2 regions of the Paenibacillus sp. W2I17 genome follow, and region 1 is predicted to be linked to the other one. Evidence: riboswitches for the same ligand, from Rfam matches in the RefSeq annotation. Region 1 holds a riboswitch; the other holds the start of a gene.
The links. A riboswitch is a leader RNA that binds a small molecule or an ion and turns the genes downstream of it on or off. The one in region 1 is predicted to bind glycine.
Positions count from the first base shown of each region.

Region 1 (9,013 bases):
ATGGTTATCGGTAATGCACCGCATGTTCCAACCTCCTTGCTCGAATCGGCTTCAACATTAACAAGTGTAATCACACTCAGCATGGGTAACACCACGATGGGTTCTGTTCATAACAATGCACTGTGGAGTATGGCGCTTGTCCTGTTGGTGATGACCTTTGTCTTCGTCATTCTGGTTCGCCTGCTTGAAAGGAGAAACCGGGTATGAAAATGAAGGCAAAGACGGTAGATAAAATTGCAACATCCGTTATCGTTGTATTGGCTCTATTCATTGTTATTCTATTGCTCGGTCTGCTTGGATTCATCATGTATAGAGGCATTGGACATATTAGCTGGAACTTCCTGACGAGCGCACCACAGTTGCTCAAGGGTGGGGGCGGAATTGGTCCACAGCTCTTCAACTCCGTATTCTTGCTTGTCCTGACCTTGATTGTTACCATTCCACTCGGGTGGGGCGGCGGAATTTACATGGCGGAGTACGCCAAACCAGGCAAGATTACAAGCTTCATTCGTCTGGTCGTTGAAGTATTGTCATCATTCCCATCCATCGTTATTGGTTTGTTTGGTCTCTTGCTGCTAGTAAATCAATTTGGTCTTGGTTTCTCCCTGATCTCGGGTGCCTTGGCTCTGGCGATCTTTAACTTGCCACTGATGGTACGTACAACGGAGCAGGCCTTCCGTGCCGTTCCGAAGGAACAGAAGGAAGCAGGTCTGGCGCTTGGACTGTCCAAGTGGAAAATTATCACTTCCATTCTACTGCCTGTGGCATTGCCGAGCTTGATTACGGGTACGATCTTGGCATCGGGCCGGATCTTCGGTGAAGCAGCCGCGCTGATGTTCACCGCAGGTATGAGTAGTCCACCATTGGACTTTACAGATTGGAATCCGACGAGTCCAAGATCACCGCTTAATCCTTTCCGTCCGGCAGAGACACTTGCTGTCCATATCTGGAAAGTGAATAGTGAAGGTATTGGGCCAGATTCCAAAGAAGTGGCAGCAGGGGCATCCGCCGTGCTTGTCATTCTCGTGCTGGCGTTCAATCTAAGTGCACGCTGGATCGGTCGGGTTGTATTCCGCCGCATGACAGCTTCGAAATAAGGAGGAACCAACATGGCCATACCTTTTGGTACGGAACAGTTAAGCATATATTATGGACATTTCCAGGCGGTCAAGCAGATTAGCCTGACGTTTCCTGAAGCAAGCGTAACGGCTCTTATTGGGCCGTCTGGTTGCGGTAAATCCACGTTCCTCCGGTCACTCAACCGGATGAACGACGAGATTGCCGGTTCCCGTACAGAGGGACATATCTGGATGGACGGTAACGATCTGAATGAGCCTGGAACCGATGTAATCAAGCTTCGCCAGAAGATTGGCATGGTGTGGCAGAAGCCAAATCCTTTTCATAAGTCCATCTACAACAATATCGCGTTTGGCCCCCGCTACCGCGGTACGAAGAGTAAGAAGGCACTGGATGAAATTGTGGAAAAAAGCTTGCGCCGTGCTGCGCTCTGGGACGAAGTGAAAGACAGACTGCATGAGTCAGCTCTGTCTCTCTCTGGTGGACAACAGCAGCGCCTATGTATCGCTCGCGCTTTGTCTGTTGAACCACAGATTCTGCTGCTCGATGAGCCGGCATCTGCACTTGACCCGGTATCTACGGGTAAAGTTGAAGAGTTGATTACCGAGCTCAAGAAGGAGCTGCGGATTGTCATTGTTACCCATAACATGCAGCAGGCGGCACGCATCTCGGATTACACGGCTTATTTCTATCTGGGAAGTATGGTTGAGCACGGTGATACAGAGCACATTTTCACGAACCCGGACAATCGTCTAACGCAAGAATACATTATGGGACGTTTCGGTTAATTGGATCATGGAGTGTAACATAGAGTAATAGAGATAAAGAAATAAATAGAGATAAAAGAAAGCACAATGCCTGGACGGTTGTTCGGGGGTTGTGCTTTTTTGATTTCATATTGGAAGAATTTGCTGTGTGTAAAGCAATCATGCTACGATAATTAGTAATAAGGAGAACGTTTACATTACTTTGAAGGAGATGTTGATAATTACTACGGATCAGATGTCTTACGACCTTATGGCAGCTCAGATTATACAGAACTACACTATTGAGAAACCTGTCGTTTCATATATTCGTCATAATGAGAATCTGACATATCATGTCGTTGATGAAGCAAGCGGGCAGAAGTATCTGCTACGTATCCATCAAGCCGCATATGCAAGTATGACAGGCATTCAGCATACGCTTCCTGCGCTGGAGGCAGAGATGAACCTGCTTCATGAGTTAAACGCAACGACAGCATTGCGCGTTCAACATCCGGTACGCAATGCATCGGGTGAATGGGTAACGGTATGGACAAGTGAGGCAGGGAAAGAGATTTGTTGTACGGTACTGGAGTGGATTGAGGGAAGGGACATCCAGCAGGGAGAACGCCTGACAACAGAGCAGATCTATGATCTTGGGGCACAACTGCAGATGCTTCATCAATATGGGCATGATCAGAATCAGACAGATCGAACAAAGGTGCGGCCGGCATATGGCAATGCCCACGAGAACTTGGTCATGCTAGGGCAGTTAGAGGAAGGCGTCCGACTGGGGATTTTCACAACGGAAGACTTCGATCTGCTTCGTGAGACGTTTGAGAACATTAATGAGCAGCTAGAAACATACCCGCAGCACGCTGGGACATGGGGGATCATTCATGGGGATATTACTCGCAACAATCTGCTGATAACGGAGCAGGGAATTTCCATGATTGATTTTTGTCTACACGGTTATGGTTATTATCTTTTCGATGCCGGAGGGGCAGCACTTATGTTCAATCGGGAGGAACGTGACATATTCTTATCCGGTTATACCCAACAGACCGCACCACTGACGGATCGTGATATCCGATTAATGGAAGGATTCATGTTGATCTTTACACTGGGTTATTATGCCTTTCAGATGGCGAATGAGTCGAGACACGAATGGATGAAAGACCGCATGCCGAAGCTGTGCAGCAAGTATTGTAGACCCTATGTACAGAACGAGAGCATCTTCTATGAGTTATGAGGTGTTTCCTTTTCTAGGAGCTATAACTTAGGATTAAGATTGTGAATATTACCTGGGCGTCCTGAACAATCGGGGTGCTCTTTTTGCATGCATTAGATAACGATCGTAATGGACATTTATGAAGAAAGTATAAACTCTGAGGAGAGTCAACTTTTCTTAGCTACAATATAGTCATGGGAGGATGAAGCAGCGATGAGAGACAGCGAGAATATATTGCTGGTGGAGGATGATCCGGAGATTGCCCGTATTTTGAGAGATCATCTACGTCATGAGGGTTATGGGGTAACTTGGGCATCAAGCGGTTTGGAGAGCTGGGAAGACTTTAGGGAGGGAGCCTATCAATTAGTCTTGTTGGATCTGATGCTGCCGGAAATGGATGGGTTCACGGTATGCAAAAACATTAGACTGATCAGCGATGTTCCGCTGCTCATGATGAGTGCTCGAATTGAGGAAGAGAGCAAAGTCAGGGGGCTTGGGCTGGGAGCTGACGATTATATTACGAAGCCCTTCAGTCTAACGGAACTTACAGCTCGCATTAAATCTCATCTGAATAGGTACCGCAGATATCAGGGCGTAGAGCCGGATTCGACAGATAGACAGTATAACGATGGGTTATCGATTGATTATTTGAATCAGCGCGCACAGCTTCATGGAGAACATGTGGCACTAACCAACAAGGAATGGGCTTTGCTCATACTGCTTGCTTCTCATCCTGGCCGGGTGTTTACCAAGGCGGAACTGTATGAACATGTCTGGAGTCAGCCAGAGGCGGGGAACTCGAGTACAGTCACAGTTCATGTGAAGAGCCTTCGGGCCAAGCTTGGTGACGAGCCCCATCATCCACGCTGGATTCAGACGGTGTGGGGTAGTGGCTATCGGTTCGTGGGGGAGCCTGAGGAATGAAGTTGAAGTACTGGTTAATGCTTGCCTTCCTCATTGTAATGCTGCTGCCTGTCGCTGCTGGGTGGGCGCTGTACTCCCTGTATAACTATTACAATGATCAGCGTGCCGTAACGGAATATGTAGAGTTGTCCGGACAATTAGCTCCTATTGAACTGGCTTTATCTGACCCGGGACTGTACCAGCTGCACTCGCCTGATGCTTTCGCTGCACTCTCCGAATTGGAGAATGGTCGGGTGAACTTTGATCTGTATTTACCAACAGGGATTCGGGTGTACACATCAGGGGGGAGTACATGGTCTTCTGGAGCTTACACCGTTGGGGGGGCGGGAGCTGTATCGTAATTTGTACAAATTACAGATTCGTCATCGTACATTCTCGTTGAAGAAACCCGTATGGGAAAAAGGTGAGTTGGTTGGCATTTACGAAATCGTCATGCTGCGTGGAGATTGGCTGGAAGGCATATCCTTGCGGACAACCTGGGTCATGGGTCTCACTGCTACTTTCTTTATCCTGTTATACGGAACAGTGCTGTGGTTGCTATCTCGAAAGCTCTTTCGGCCGATGAAATATCTCATAGAACGAATGGATGCTTTTGCACGGGGAGAGGCTGCTACGGATGTGGTACCTGTTCGTCATGATGAAATGGGCATCTTGCTCCAACAGTTTGATGCAATGCAAGACAAGATCAGACATACTCAGGCCGATGTGGAGAGGGAGCAAAAAGAAAAAGAGCTCATGATCGCCTCGTTATCCCATGATCTGAAAACACCGTTGATGTCCATTAGTGCCTATACGGAAGTACTTAACGGTGATCGTCAACTGAAACGCCTTGAAAGGCAGGAATATCAGGATGTGCTGCTCGGAAATGTGGAGCGGATGAAACAGATGATTAGTGAACTTGAGATGTATACGGCGCTGGGTTCCAGTGAATCGGAGATGGCCATGGTTAAGGTGGAAGGTGAAGAGTTTTTTGATATGCTGCTTGGGAGCTATGAGGGACTTGCCGAGCGTGATCAGATTGACGTGAAGATGGATGTCCGCACAGATCAACTGTACCGAGTTCATCCCGAACAACTGATGCGCCTGACAGATAATCTGATAAATAATGCACTACGCCACACAAGGACGAACGGTGTAATGGGACTAGGGGTTATTGCTTCAGATTGGGAGCTTCCTGAATGGATTATTCCTTCGCTTAGAGCTGAATTGGATAACTACAGGGCGGGAGCAACATTGATCATAGTACAAAACGAAGGTCCTGCTATTCCTGAAGAACAGCTCATTCGTATCTTCGAACCCTATGTTCAACACCAGAATCAGGAGGAGAAGACGTATGCAGGTGGTTCGGGATTGGGATTGAGTATAGCCAAACGGGTTGCGATAAAGCACGGAGGGGATATGCGCATGTGGTCATACGAAGGATATGGAACGCTGGCAGCATGCCGATTGCCTGAACATGGAGAATGTAAACGCAGAGAGGGTGGATAAGATGATGAAAAAAGGATGGATGATGCTGGGTACTGCTGTGTTGGCAGGCGCCCTGCTTGGAGGTTGCGCGGAGAAGGATATGCTGGCTATGTCAGGAGATGAGATGATTGAGAAGGTTGTCTCAGCAGAAACAGAACCCGCCTCGTATTATGCGGAAGGTGTGATGAAGATATGGGCAGATGACAAGCTGACTAACACGTTGCAAATTAAGGAATGGGTAGATGGTGAAACCGGACGAAAGCGCACGGAAACATCAGAGAATGGCAATGTCAGTTACGCAGTTAATGATGGAAAGAAGATCATCATATATGAAAAAGAAACAGGGGCAGCATATTCCATGGATGCATCATCCGTGTCACAACAACCTAATCAAACCCAGAAGCAAATATTGCTCGATCAACTAGAGCGGTTACGTACTACGCATGATGTGAATATGATGGGACAGGAGAAACTTCATGGACAGGACGTCATTCATATTGAATTGACACCAAAAGAAGAAGGCGCATTCTCCATATCTTCAGAGTATTGGGTAGATCCCAAAACGTGGATGATTGTCAAAGTAAACAGCGCGTATGGGGATGGAAAATCAGAAATGGTCTATGATCCGATTCAGTATGACCCTGAATTCACAAAGGATACTTTCGTAATTGACATCCCTAAGGAGGTCGATGTGAAGGACTTGAACGATATGATGCAGAATTCCGAAGTGACCCTAGAGGAAGCGGAAAAAGCGTTGGAACAGCCGTTCCTACAGGACATGAGTGGAGAATTCGAACTATCACGGATCGAAATGTCTACATCGCGCGGTGAGCTGAGCAGAGATGAAGTAACCTTGTATTACGTAAGTAACGACAAGGTAGAAGTCAGCCTGACGGTATTCAAGATGCCGGAAGAAAATGTGGACGATACACTAATGCCGGATGAAGCCAAGATTAAGGTTCGTAACACCGAGGGTTCATATATGAAGAGCATTCGGAACATATCATGGAGTGAGAATGGCTTGCGTTACTCCATTATGGGTGAAAACGAAGGATGGACGAAAGAGAAGCTTCAAGCTTGGATAAATGAATTGAAGCTGCCTAATCATTCCTAATGAGTTGATAAAGATGGTAATTATACGTCACTTTTATTGACATATAATGTGTAGCATATTAATCTGTAAGTATATGTACCAGATATGATCCAATTGAACAGAAGACACACGTTCGATGTGAGTTGAACGAGGAAGTGAATATAAGCGGATGATAACGAGCGGGAGAGACCTGGGTTAGCCAAGCAAAATGGCTAGTGTTCAGGCACCGAAGGAGCAAGCCGCTGCGCACCCGGCGCAGTGGTTAATCTCTCAGGTAAATGTACCATCGTTGGACGCAACTCTGGAGAGTGCGCGAACTGCGCCACCCAAGGGGTATATGATCAGTCAGTCCGGTGACCTTGTCTGTAATTGCAGACAATGCACCTTGTCGTGAGACACTGCTGATTGTGAAACTCTCAGGTATCGAGGACAGAGAGAGGGCCTGAGGCCTTCTTCTGTCCTTTTTTGATGTCATCATTCAGCAAAAAAGGAACATTACGGCATGGAATCTGGATGGAAATGACGAATTTAATTGGAGGGTTACAAGGTGCGATTTAAAGATGTTTTCTCAATAATTGGTCCGTCCATGACGGGGCCTTCAAGTTCACATACAGCTGGAGCAGCAAGGCTGGGAAGAATCGCTCGACAGTGGCTAGGATGTACGCCAGATCGTGCCCGGCTGACGTTATACGGTTCATTCGCTGATACGTATCAGGGGCACGGAACAGATCTGGCACTGATTGGCGGTCTGCTGGATTATGTCACAGACGATCCGCGTATCCCGGATGCAGAGCAATACGCAGAGGAAGCGGGCATGGAGGTTGAGTTTTATACAAGTGGCCTGCCTGCTCCTCATCCAAATACGGTCAAAATTGAGTTGTGGCATGGAGAACGTGCCTGCTCCTTAATCGGTGCATCCATTGGTGGTGGAAGCGTATCGGTGCATGCGATGAATGATTTTCGTGTTCAGATTAGTGGTGAGTTTCCGACACTTGTTCTGCGACATGCGGACAAAGCGGGGGTGCTCGCCTCGGTAACGTCCACGATCAGTTCATCCGGGGTTAACATCGGGTATATGCAGGTGGACCGGAAAGCCCGTGATGGCGAAGCGCTTACCGCGATGGAAATGGATGGTGTGCCTAATCCCGATATGCTCAAGCGTCTAAAGGAGCTCGACCATGTGCTGGACATTCGTGTTATCGATTTGAAGAGAGGAGTTGGTTCGGATGCGGTTTAAACATTTGCACGAACTGAATACGATCTGTACAGCGGAATCCAAAACAATTGCACAGCTGATGATCGAGGAGCAGGTTCAGGAGACCAATACACCAGAAGCAGATGTTGTGAAGCAGATGTCTGAATATTATCAAGTGATGAAGGAAGCGGTACGCAAAGGGTTAACGGAAGATACAACATCACGCAGTGGGTTAACGGGTGGAGACGGCAAAAAAATGGCCGAGTACATCCGCAAGGGTGAGACTTGTTCAGGAGATGCTTCCGCACTTGCCATGGCGTATGCCCTGTGTGTATCTGAAGTGAATGCCTCCATGGGTCGGATCGTGGCAACACCAACAGCCGGTTCCTGCGGCATCATCCCCGGTGTGTTTATTAGCTCACAGGAGCGATTTGGCTGGACGGACGAACATTTGGTGAACGGGTTGTTCTGTGCGGGAGCGATTGGTTATGTTATTGCCAACAATTCATTTATCTCCGGTGCCGAGGGTGGCTGTCAGGCGGAAGTGGGTTCTGCAATCGGCATGGCTGCGGGTGCCATGGTTGAACTGCGTGGAGGTACACCGGAACAGGTCGTTCATGCCGTAGGCTTGGCGTTAAAAAATACACTGGGCCTTATCTGCGATCCGGTCGCAGGCCTTGTTGAAATCCCGTGCATCGTCCGTAATGGACTGGGTGCAGTTACGGCGCTGGCTGCGGCTGACATGGCCCTGGCCGGAGTGCGTAGTGCTATTCCGTCAGATGAAGTCATCGACGTCATGCTGGAAGTAGGCAGTGCGATGCCGAGCCGCCATCGGGAGACAGCCCAGGGCGGACTGGCCCAGACACCAACCGGCCGCAAAATGATGCAGAAGTTGGCTAAACCAAAGGCAAAGCGTGCCGAGCCTGAGCAGGAGTCAAAGCCAGCGGATTCTGACACAACTACAAGTGGGGCGGACAATGCTCAAATGGACAAGGATACTCAGGTTTAAGCTGAACCGGGACCACCGATATATAAATAGTGACATTATTATGTATAACGGCGAATACAAAAATACAAAACAAGCGTCCGTGAACCCGAATCAGGGTTCTGCAGGACGCTTGTTTTATGCTGCCAGATGAAGCGAAGATAGGCTATTTAGATGTGGCTCAGATGTATGATGTGTATTATAACTCTAGTCCTGACTCACAGCCGTACTCAATACGGCATATCCATACGCGGGCAGTTCAATGGCGAGTACGCCATCTTCCTGGGCGGTACGATGG
Region 1 is NZ_JAUSXM010000001.1:4,082,245-4,091,257, reverse strand. It holds gene pstC (phosphate ABC transporter permease subunit PstC) at 1-207, shown strand, start outside; gene pstA (phosphate ABC transporter permease PstA) at 210-1,097, shown strand; gene pstB (phosphate ABC transporter ATP-binding protein PstB) at 1,110-1,865, shown strand; gene QF041_RS18225 (phosphotransferase enzyme family protein) at 2,056-3,072, shown strand; gene QF041_RS18220 (response regulator transcription factor) at 3,265-3,975, shown strand; gene QF041_RS18215 (hypothetical protein) at 3,972-4,316, shown strand; gene QF041_RS18210 (sensor histidine kinase) at 4,318-5,463, shown strand; gene QF041_RS18205 (LolA family protein) at 5,465-6,556, shown strand; glycine riboswitch at 6,706-6,830, shown strand; glycine riboswitch at 6,835-6,970, shown strand; gene sdaAB (L-serine ammonia-lyase, iron-sulfur-dependent subunit beta) at 7,083-7,772, shown strand; gene sdaAA (L-serine ammonia-lyase, iron-sulfur-dependent, subunit alpha) at 7,762-8,739, shown strand; gene QF041_RS18190 (alpha-glycosidase) at 8,923-9,013, opposite strand, start outside.

Region 2 (9,013 bases), 2.1 Mb from region 1:
TCAGGTTGACCAGCGGCAGCAAGCCCAGATTCATTAAGCCTTGCACCCCGGCAGACAATACTTTGCTAATGGCTTCTACAGCAGGCCCAATGCCCAGTAGCGCAAATATGCCCAAGATTCCGCCAATAATACCGGCTGAGAAGTTGTTAACCAGCATTTCAAATCCGGCTCTAATTTTACCTTCGATCGATTTATCGAATTTTTTGATGATCCATGCTGCCAGAGGTCCAGCGATCATGGCCCCGAGGAACATCGGAATATCGCTACCCACGATGACCCCAATGGTCATAATGGCACCCACGACACCACCACGCTGGCCATGCACCATCGTACCCCCGGTGTAACCGATTAACAGTGGCAGCAAATATTTGATCATCGGATCGACTAGCTGGGCAAGCGTCTCGTTAGGGAACCAGCCTGTTGGAATGAACAGAGCCGTAATTAATCCCCAGGCGATGAACGCTCCCATATTCGGCATGACCATACCACTCAGGAATCGGCCAAAACGCTGAACACCAACCCGTAGCCCACCTTTGGAATTGGACGATTGGTCCAAATTACTCATTGTATTATCCTCCTTGGATCAAGTGATTATGATTATGAAAGGGGTATCATTTCTCCCCTGCTGTAATCCTAAGCGAGAATGCTCTCCTGTTCAATGAAATGAAAGCGTACTTTCGTCATGAACAATGATGACAACATTAGGTTATGTAATCGTTTTTATCTATGCATAATGGCTGAACTCATTGGTACATAAGGCTTTTCTCGCCTATGACTTTTATCATTTCCAAAATCATTTTCTAACCTATAGCTTGGTCTAATCAGACAATTTGCATCACAATCTGCCTGAATCAGTATTCACAACGTTCCTTGGAAAGCACAAAAAAACCTGTGCAAGCATCAAGCTCACACAGGTCGCAATAACATGAAGCACATCTCATTTTTCTATAAAATCATATGTTAATAAGTACAAGTTCATTGATTCTATTCTTCGGTATGTTTGCGATACGCATCTGCATTCATCAATGTGGACAATGCTGCAGACAGATCTCCCTCAACACGAATCTCGATCATCCAGCCTTCCTCGTAAGGAGAGCTGTTTACCAGTTCAGGTGAGTCCTGCAACGAATCATTCACCGCAATGATTGAACCAGTGACTGGAGAAAACAAGTCCGAAACCGTTTTGACCGATTCGATCGTTCCAATGCTGTCTTCTGCTTTTACATTAGTTTCAAGGTCAGGCAATTCCACAAACACAATGTCACCCAGCTGATGCTGCGCGAACTCGGTAATGCCAATACGTACAGTATCCTCCCCTACGGTTTGCACCCATTCGTGCTCTTCACTGTACAGGAAATCACTTTTCAATTCGCTCATCGATATCCGCCTCGCTTTTCATTAATGAGTACATGCGTTCTTTGACCTTAACCTTTTTCCCAGAACATAGCGTATGATATTTTTGAATCAAATGTCAAGATACCTCACAATTTATTTGCTGAACACCTCTAAATCCTGTAACCGGATTACACTCTTTCTTCATATACTGGTGAATATTAGAATAGTAAGCGCACTCTTTATAAATACACGAACAATATTATTAAAATAATATTAAATATTCGGTTTTTAATCATTATCTATGATATCGTTCTTGACATCAGTAGTGGATTCACGTTTTAATGAGAGGAGTAAATGTGTTTATTGGACTATGTTATACCCGCGGATGAATGTAAAGGGAGAGATTACCCGTGACACCCGATTCGGGATGCACATGAGGTAACGCCGAAGGAGTAAACCACCGATAAGCGGGGGTGAATCTCTCAGGCAAAAGGACTTTTACGGGACGCAACTCTGGAGAGCATCTATTCGCCCTGTGCGGGCGTTATGATCACCCAAGGGGAAACCTGCTGCACAACGTAGCGGGGTAACTCTCAGGTACAAGGGACAGAGCCTTAGAATACAGCGTGCTACTTGGCATGCCGATTCTTTGGCCTGTCCTTTTCCTTTTTCCCAAAAAACGAAAAACAGGATTCAGATCGGCGCTGTCATAGCTGCCTTACCATACTTATGTGATGAAAGTATCTAGCTGAAAATTTAAAAATACCCTGGTTCATTGATCCACGATTGTATATCCGGCCGGCTGACGGCCCATGACGAGGTGATTTGATGTCCGATTTGCTTAGAACACCACTCTTCCCACTGTATCAGCAATACGAAGGCGTACGGTGCATTGATTTTGGAGGCTGGGAGCTTCCGGTACAATTTAGCGGAATCCAGAAAGAACATGAAGCCGTACGCGAGCGCGCGGGACTGTTTGATGTATCCCATATGGGCGAATTCACAGTACAGGGTGAGCAGGCTGAAGTTTTTTTGCAACAAATGACGACCAATGATGTGACCACGCTGGTTCCCGGTCAAGCCCAGTACACCCTGATGTGTTATCCAGATGGCGGTGTGGTGGATGATCTGCTTGTGTATAAGCTGGAAGATCAGCATTATATGCTCGTTGTTAACGCCTCCAACATCAACAAGGATTGGGCGTGGCTGCAAGAGCACTTGATCCCTGGCGTAAGCATGACCAACGATTCGGAGCAGACGGCGCTGCTCGCCTTGCAAGGTCCACTGGCTGTAGACATTATCGGGAAAGTTACAGATACGGATGTAAGCTCGATTGAACCGTTTCGTTTTGTGCAGGATGCTGAAGTATGCGGAGTAAAATTACTGTTGTCCCGTACCGGTTATACCGGTGAAGATGGCTTTGAACTATATGTTCCTGCGGACCAGGCTGCTGTGGTCTGGAATGGATTAATGAAAGCCGGTGAAGGTCACGGACTCGTACCAACCGGACTTGGTGCCCGGGATACACTGCGCTTTGAAGCAAGGCTCCCCCTGTATGGACAGGAACTGTCGGCAACCATCTCTCCGCTTGAGGCTGGCGTTGGCATGTTTGTGAAGCTGAACGCCGGACCTTTTATCGGACACGAAGCCTTGTTACAGCAAAAAACTGACGGGCTCGCCCGCAAACTGGTCGGCATCGAAGTGCTGGAGCGTGGTATTCCTCGCCCCCACTATCCGATTTACGCCGAAGGCGTACAGATTGGTGAAGTGACAACAGGCACGCAATCACCTACATTGAAGCGTAATCTGGGGCTTGCCCTCATCGACAGCAAATACGCTGCGCTGGGAACCCCGCTTGAGATTGAGATCCGCGGCAAGAAACTAAAAGCCGAGGTCGTGAAGACCCCTTTTCATAAACGGACACGTACGTCGAAGACACCTACTCAAGGAGCTGATCAAGCATGAGCAAGCACCGTTACATTCCCATGACTGAGCAAGATCAGAGCGCCATGCTCGCAACCATCGGTGTGGATACGCTGGAGGATCTGTTTCAGGACATTCCGCAGGAGATTCGTTATCAGGGCGAGCTGCCCGTATCCTCCAAACTCGATGAATATGCGCTGACACGTCATATGTCCAAACAAGCTGGCGCCAACGCCAATTTCGAAACACACGCCAGCTTCCTCGGCGCAGGTATATATGATCATCATGTTCCTTCCGTCATCAATCATGTCATATCCCGTTCCGAGTTCTACACTGCCTACACACCTTATCAGCCTGAGATCAGCCAAGGTGAACTACAGGCCATTTTCGAATTTCAATCCTACATCTGTGAATTAACCGGTATGGCTGTGGCCAATGCCAGTATGTATGACGGTGCAACTGCCTTTGCCGAAGCAGGAAACCTGGCCGCAGCGGCAACTCGTCGCAAACAGCTCATCGTATCCCGTACCGTTCATCCGGAAGCCCGTCAGGTATTGCAGGCGTATGCGCACGGATTGAGTTTGGAGATTGTCGAGATTGGTTATAAGGATGGCGTCACTGATTGGGATGCCCTGCAAGCCGCCATATCGGACGATACCGCTGCTGTCATGATCCAGAGCCCGAACTTCTTTGGTGCAGTGGAAAATGTGAAGCAAGCCGCTGACCTCGTGCATGCGCACAAGGGCCTGCTCGTTGTAAGTGCTAACCCGCTATCGCTGGGTCTGCTGGAAGCCCCAGGCAAGCTGGGTGCCGACATCGTTGTAGGTGATGCGCAGCCCCTCGGCATCGCCGCTTCACTCGGCGGCCCAACATGCGGATATTTCGCCGTATCCCAGCCTCATATGCGCCGAATTCCTGGCCGAATTGTAGGCCAAACAACGGATCGCAACGGCAAGCGTGGTTTTGTACTGACACTGCAAGCACGTGAACAGCACATCCGCCGCGAAAAGGCGACATCCAATATCTGTTCCAACCAGGCTTTGCTTGCACTCAGCGCATCTGTGTATATGTCCATCATGGGTAAACAGGGCATGATCGATGTCGCGGATCTGAATTTGCAAAAGAGTCATTACACCCTCAATACATTAACTGCGATTCCTGGAGTTAGCCTTACTTTTAATGCACCAACATTTAATGAGTTTGTTATTAAGCTTCCTGAAGGAACCGACGTGGATGCCCTTCAGTTGAAATTGCTGGATGCGGGCTTTATTGGTGGTTACGAACTCGGACGTGATTACCCGGAGCTTGCCGGACATATGCTGATTGCTGTTACCGAACGACGCAGTAAGGAAGAGATTGACGAATTCGCACGAGCATTGGAGGGATCGCTGTGACTCAGGAAACGACAACGACGACAACGACAACATCGGTACAAGGACAATCGGAAACAGGTACCTCTGTCTCCACTTCGGCTCAATCTGTGACAGAAAAATTCAACGCACAGACCTTATCCCCTGCACCGGAGCAAGCATTGATCTTTGAACTCAGCAGCCCGGGACGTGTCGCTTATTCCTTGCCAGAATGTGACGTTCCTCGTCAGGCTGCGGATACGTTGATTCCCCGGGAAATGCTCCGTTCGGAAGCAGCGGCACTGCCGGAAGTGTTCGAGGTAGATGTTATTCGACACTATACTGCGCTATCCCGTCGCAACTTCGGTGTAGATAACGGATTCTACCCACTGGGCTCTTGTACAATGAAATATAATCCGAAGATCAATGAGGATGTTGCCCGTTATAACGGTTTTGCCAAAATCCATCCGTACCAGCATGAATCCAGCATTCAAGGTGCTCTTGAACTGTTATATACGTTGCAAAACGACCTTGCAGGTCTGACAGGTATGGACGCTGTGACCTTGCAACCCGCCGCTGGTGCCCATGGAGAATGGACTGGACTTATGATGATTCGTGCCTACCACGAAGCTCGTGGCGAACAACGTACCAAAGTCATCGTGCCCGATTCTTCTCACGGGACCAACCCGGCAAGTGCTACCGTTGCAGGATTTCAAACTGTGACGATTCCATCCCGCGCAGATGGACTGGTCGATCTGGACGCGCTCCGTGCAGCTGTTGGTTCGGATACGGCAGCATTGATGCTGACAAACCCGAATACACTTGGTTTGTTCGAGAAAGACATTCAGGAGATTGCATCCATCGTACACCAGGCTGGTGGCTTGTTGTATTACGATGGAGCCAACTCGAATGCCATTATGGGCATTACCCGTCCGGGTGATATGGGCTTTGACGTGGTGCATCTGAACCTGCACAAAACGATGAGTACACCTCATGGCGGTGGTGGACCTGGCGCCGGACCAGTTGGTGTGAAGAATCGCCTGATTCCGTTCCTGCCTAAGCCAATGGTAATTAAAAATGATGACGGTATGTATGCATTCGATTGTGAAGGAGATCAATCCATTGGTCGGGTGAAAGCCTACTACGGCAACTTCGGTATTTTGGTACGTGCCTATGCCTACATTCGCACTTATGGACCGGAAGGTTTGCGCCGTGTCTCTGAATGTGCGGTACTGAATGCCAACTATATGATGGCCCGTCTCGCCCCTTACTACGAGATTCCATATCCAGGCGTATGTAAACATGAATTTGTCATGTCTGGTCGGGGTTTGAAGCAATATGGTGTGCGTACACTTGACGTTGCCAAACGATTGCTTGATTTTGGATATCATCCACCAACGGTGTACTTCCCGCTCAACGTCGAAGAATGCATCATGATCGAGCCGACAGAAACCGAAAGTAAAGAAACGCTGGATGGGTTCATTGATACGATGATACGGATTGCCAAAGAAGCGGAAGAGACACCAGAATTAGTCCTGAACGCACCTTATGGCACACCGGTTACTCGACTCGATGAGACTACCGCCGCCCGCAAACCTGTACTGAACTGCGCGTGCAGTTAATCAAATCATTGTTATAACGAAGGCTCTTGCTGATGTTCCAATCAGCAAGAGCTTTTTGTGTTGCCTTCCCCTTTAAAGATGCCACTCTTACAGCTCGCCATCATCCTGTTAGAGTATTTCTCAACATTTATAACAAAAAAAGCCGATATCCACAATGATTCGCGGATACCGGCAAAATCGCTGCATCAATGCAGCTCATTATCGGAAAAAGAAAAAACCTCAAATCCGGAGGAAACCCCGGCAAAATTACGCTTGAATGCTTTGAACCAATTCAACGACTTGTTCAGCCGTTTGCATATCCAGAGCTTTAGCAGCCAGTTCCTGCATATCCGCACGGGACAGCTTAGTGATCTGACTACGAGCTGGCAGGATGGAGGTTGCGCTCATGCTGAACTCATCCAATCCAAGACCAAGCAACAATGGAATTGCTGTTTCGTCTCCTGCCATCTCACCACACATGCCAACCCATTTGCCTTCACGATGCGCTGCATCGATAACCATTTTAACCAAACGCAAAATGGCTGGGTTGTAAGGCTGGTACAGATAAGCCACTCGTTCGTTCATACGGTCAGCAGCCATCGTGTATTGAATCAGATCGTTCGTTCCGATACTGAAGAAATCCACTTCTTTGGCAAACTGATCCGCCAGAACTGCAGTCGAAGGAATTTCGACCATGATTCCGAGTTGAATGCTGTCAGAAACAGCAATACCTTCAGCAACCAGCTTCTCTTTCTCTTCGAGCAAGACAGCTTTTGCTTCACGGAATTCACCGAGTGTTGCGATCATTGGGAACATGACACGCAAGTTTCCATGTACGCTTGCACGCAGCAATGCACGCAATTGTGTACGGAAGATATCCAGACGGTCCAGACACAGACGAACTGCGCGGAAGCCGAGGAATGGATTCATTTCTTTTGGCAAGTCCAGGTATGGAAGCTCTTTGTCTCCACCGATGTCGAGTGTACGAACAACGACAGGTTTACCTTCCATTTTTTCCAGTACCGCTTTGTAAGCATTATACTGAATGTCTTCGGAAGGGAGCTTGTCTCTGCCCATGTACAAGAACTCGGTACGGTACAGGCCTACAGCCTCGCCGCCATTTTCCAGAACACCCGTTACATCATTTGGTGTACCGATGTTGGCTGCAAGTTCAACATGAACGTTATCCACCGTTACCGTTGGCTCATCACGAAGTTTTCTCCACTCTGCACGTTGTGCATCATACTGTTCCTGTTTGGCACGGTATTCAGCAATAACTTCATCAGTAGGGTTAACCAATACGTGACCATCCAGACCGTCAACAATAATCATATCGCCTTGTTTCGCTTGAGCCAAGATGTCCTTGGTTCCAACAACAGCCGGAATTTCAAGAGAGCGAGCCATAATCGCCGAGTGAGAAGTACGTCCACCAATGTTAGTTGCAAAACCTTTAACAAATTGGCGGTTCAATTGAGCCGTGTCGGAAGGTGTTAGATCCTCCGCAAGCACGATCACTTCTTCATTGATCTCAGCTGGACTCATGAAGTCGATACCAAGCAAGTGATTTAGCACACGTTTGGTAACGTCACGCATATCTGCTGCACGTTCCTGCAGGTATGCACTCTTCATGTTCTCGAACATGGAGATAAATTGTGATGCCGTTTCGTTCAAAGCAAATTCTGCATTGATCATGTCATCCGCAATTCTAGCTTTAACCGGATCAATCAGTTCCGGGTCATTCAGAATGAGCAAATGCGAAGCAAAAATCTCAGCTTTTTTCTCGCCAAGCTCTTGTAAAGTACGCTCTTTGATCGCCTCAAGCTCAGCCTGGGATTTACCCAGAGCTGAGTCGAGTTTCGCGATCTCTGCGTCAACGTCGTTGATTTGGCGTTTTTCTACAGAGTAATCAGGATGCTCCAAGATAAACGCCTTGGCGATAGCAATACCCGCCGAAGCCGCGATCCCGGAGACATTAAGCATTAATTTCGCCCAACCCTTCGTTAACCATAACGTCAGTCAAAGCTTGAAGAGCTTCAGCTTCGCCTTCGCCTTCAACGATGATGCTGATAGTGTCGCCTTGTTCCAATCCCAGGGAAAGAACACCCAGAATGGATTTCAAAGTTACTTTTTTACCGTTAGCTTCTGCAAAGGATTCTGCACCTTTGAATTTGTTTGCTGTATTAACCAGGGCTGTCGCCGGACGTGCGTGGATACCATCTTCGTCTGTAATTCTGAATGTTTGTTGCATTACAATCATCTCACTTTCAGTAGTTTGGTTTAGGCATTGCATATATTTACACTTGCTTGCCATCGTCGTAACACTTCTTATTTTATCTCAATGATTGGCTGTTCGCCAACTTTCAGCACTCCACTCTTCTTCAGAGTTACTGTGGAGCCCTCTGGCAGGTTAGTGAAAATAACTGGTGAAATGATCGAAGGAGCGTTTGCTTTGACATACTCCAGATCCACTTCCATAATCGGCTGACCTGCCGATACCAGATCACCTTCCTGTACCAGTACGTTAAAGCCTTGACCTTTCAGCTTCACCGTATTAACACCTATATGAACAAGCACTTCCTTGCCACCATCGGACATGATGCCCACGGCATGTTTGCTTGGAAATACATTAAACACTTTACCATAGACAGGAGAAGTTATCGTACCATCATGTGGCAAAATTGCGAATCCATCACCTGTCATTTTCTCAGCAAAGACCGGATCAGGTACGTTTGTAATGTCCAGCAATTCACCATTGACTGGCATGACGATATCCTCAGCAACGATGCGCTCTCCCTGCTCACCTTG
Region 2 is NZ_JAUSXM010000001.1:6,189,894-6,198,906, reverse strand. It holds gene QF041_RS27730 (PTS mannitol transporter subunit IIBC) at 1-565, opposite strand, end outside; gene gcvH (glycine cleavage system protein GcvH) at 985-1,377, opposite strand; glycine riboswitch at 1,721-1,843, shown strand; glycine riboswitch at 1,847-1,947, shown strand; gene gcvT (glycine cleavage system aminomethyltransferase GcvT) at 2,164-3,300, shown strand; gene gcvPA (aminomethyl-transferring glycine dehydrogenase subunit GcvPA) at 3,297-4,652, shown strand; gene gcvPB (aminomethyl-transferring glycine dehydrogenase subunit GcvPB) at 4,739-6,229, shown strand; gene ptsP (phosphoenolpyruvate--protein phosphotransferase) at 6,476-8,188, opposite strand; gene QF041_RS27700 (HPr family phosphocarrier protein) at 8,181-8,456, opposite strand; gene ptsG (glucose-specific PTS transporter subunit IIBC) at 8,534-9,013, opposite strand, start outside.
Region 2: linked by a shared signal. The riboswitch ahead of gcvT (glycine cleavage system aminomethyltransferase GcvT) and the one ahead of sdaAB (L-serine ammonia-lyase, iron-sulfur-dependent subunit beta) in region 1 are both predicted to bind glycine.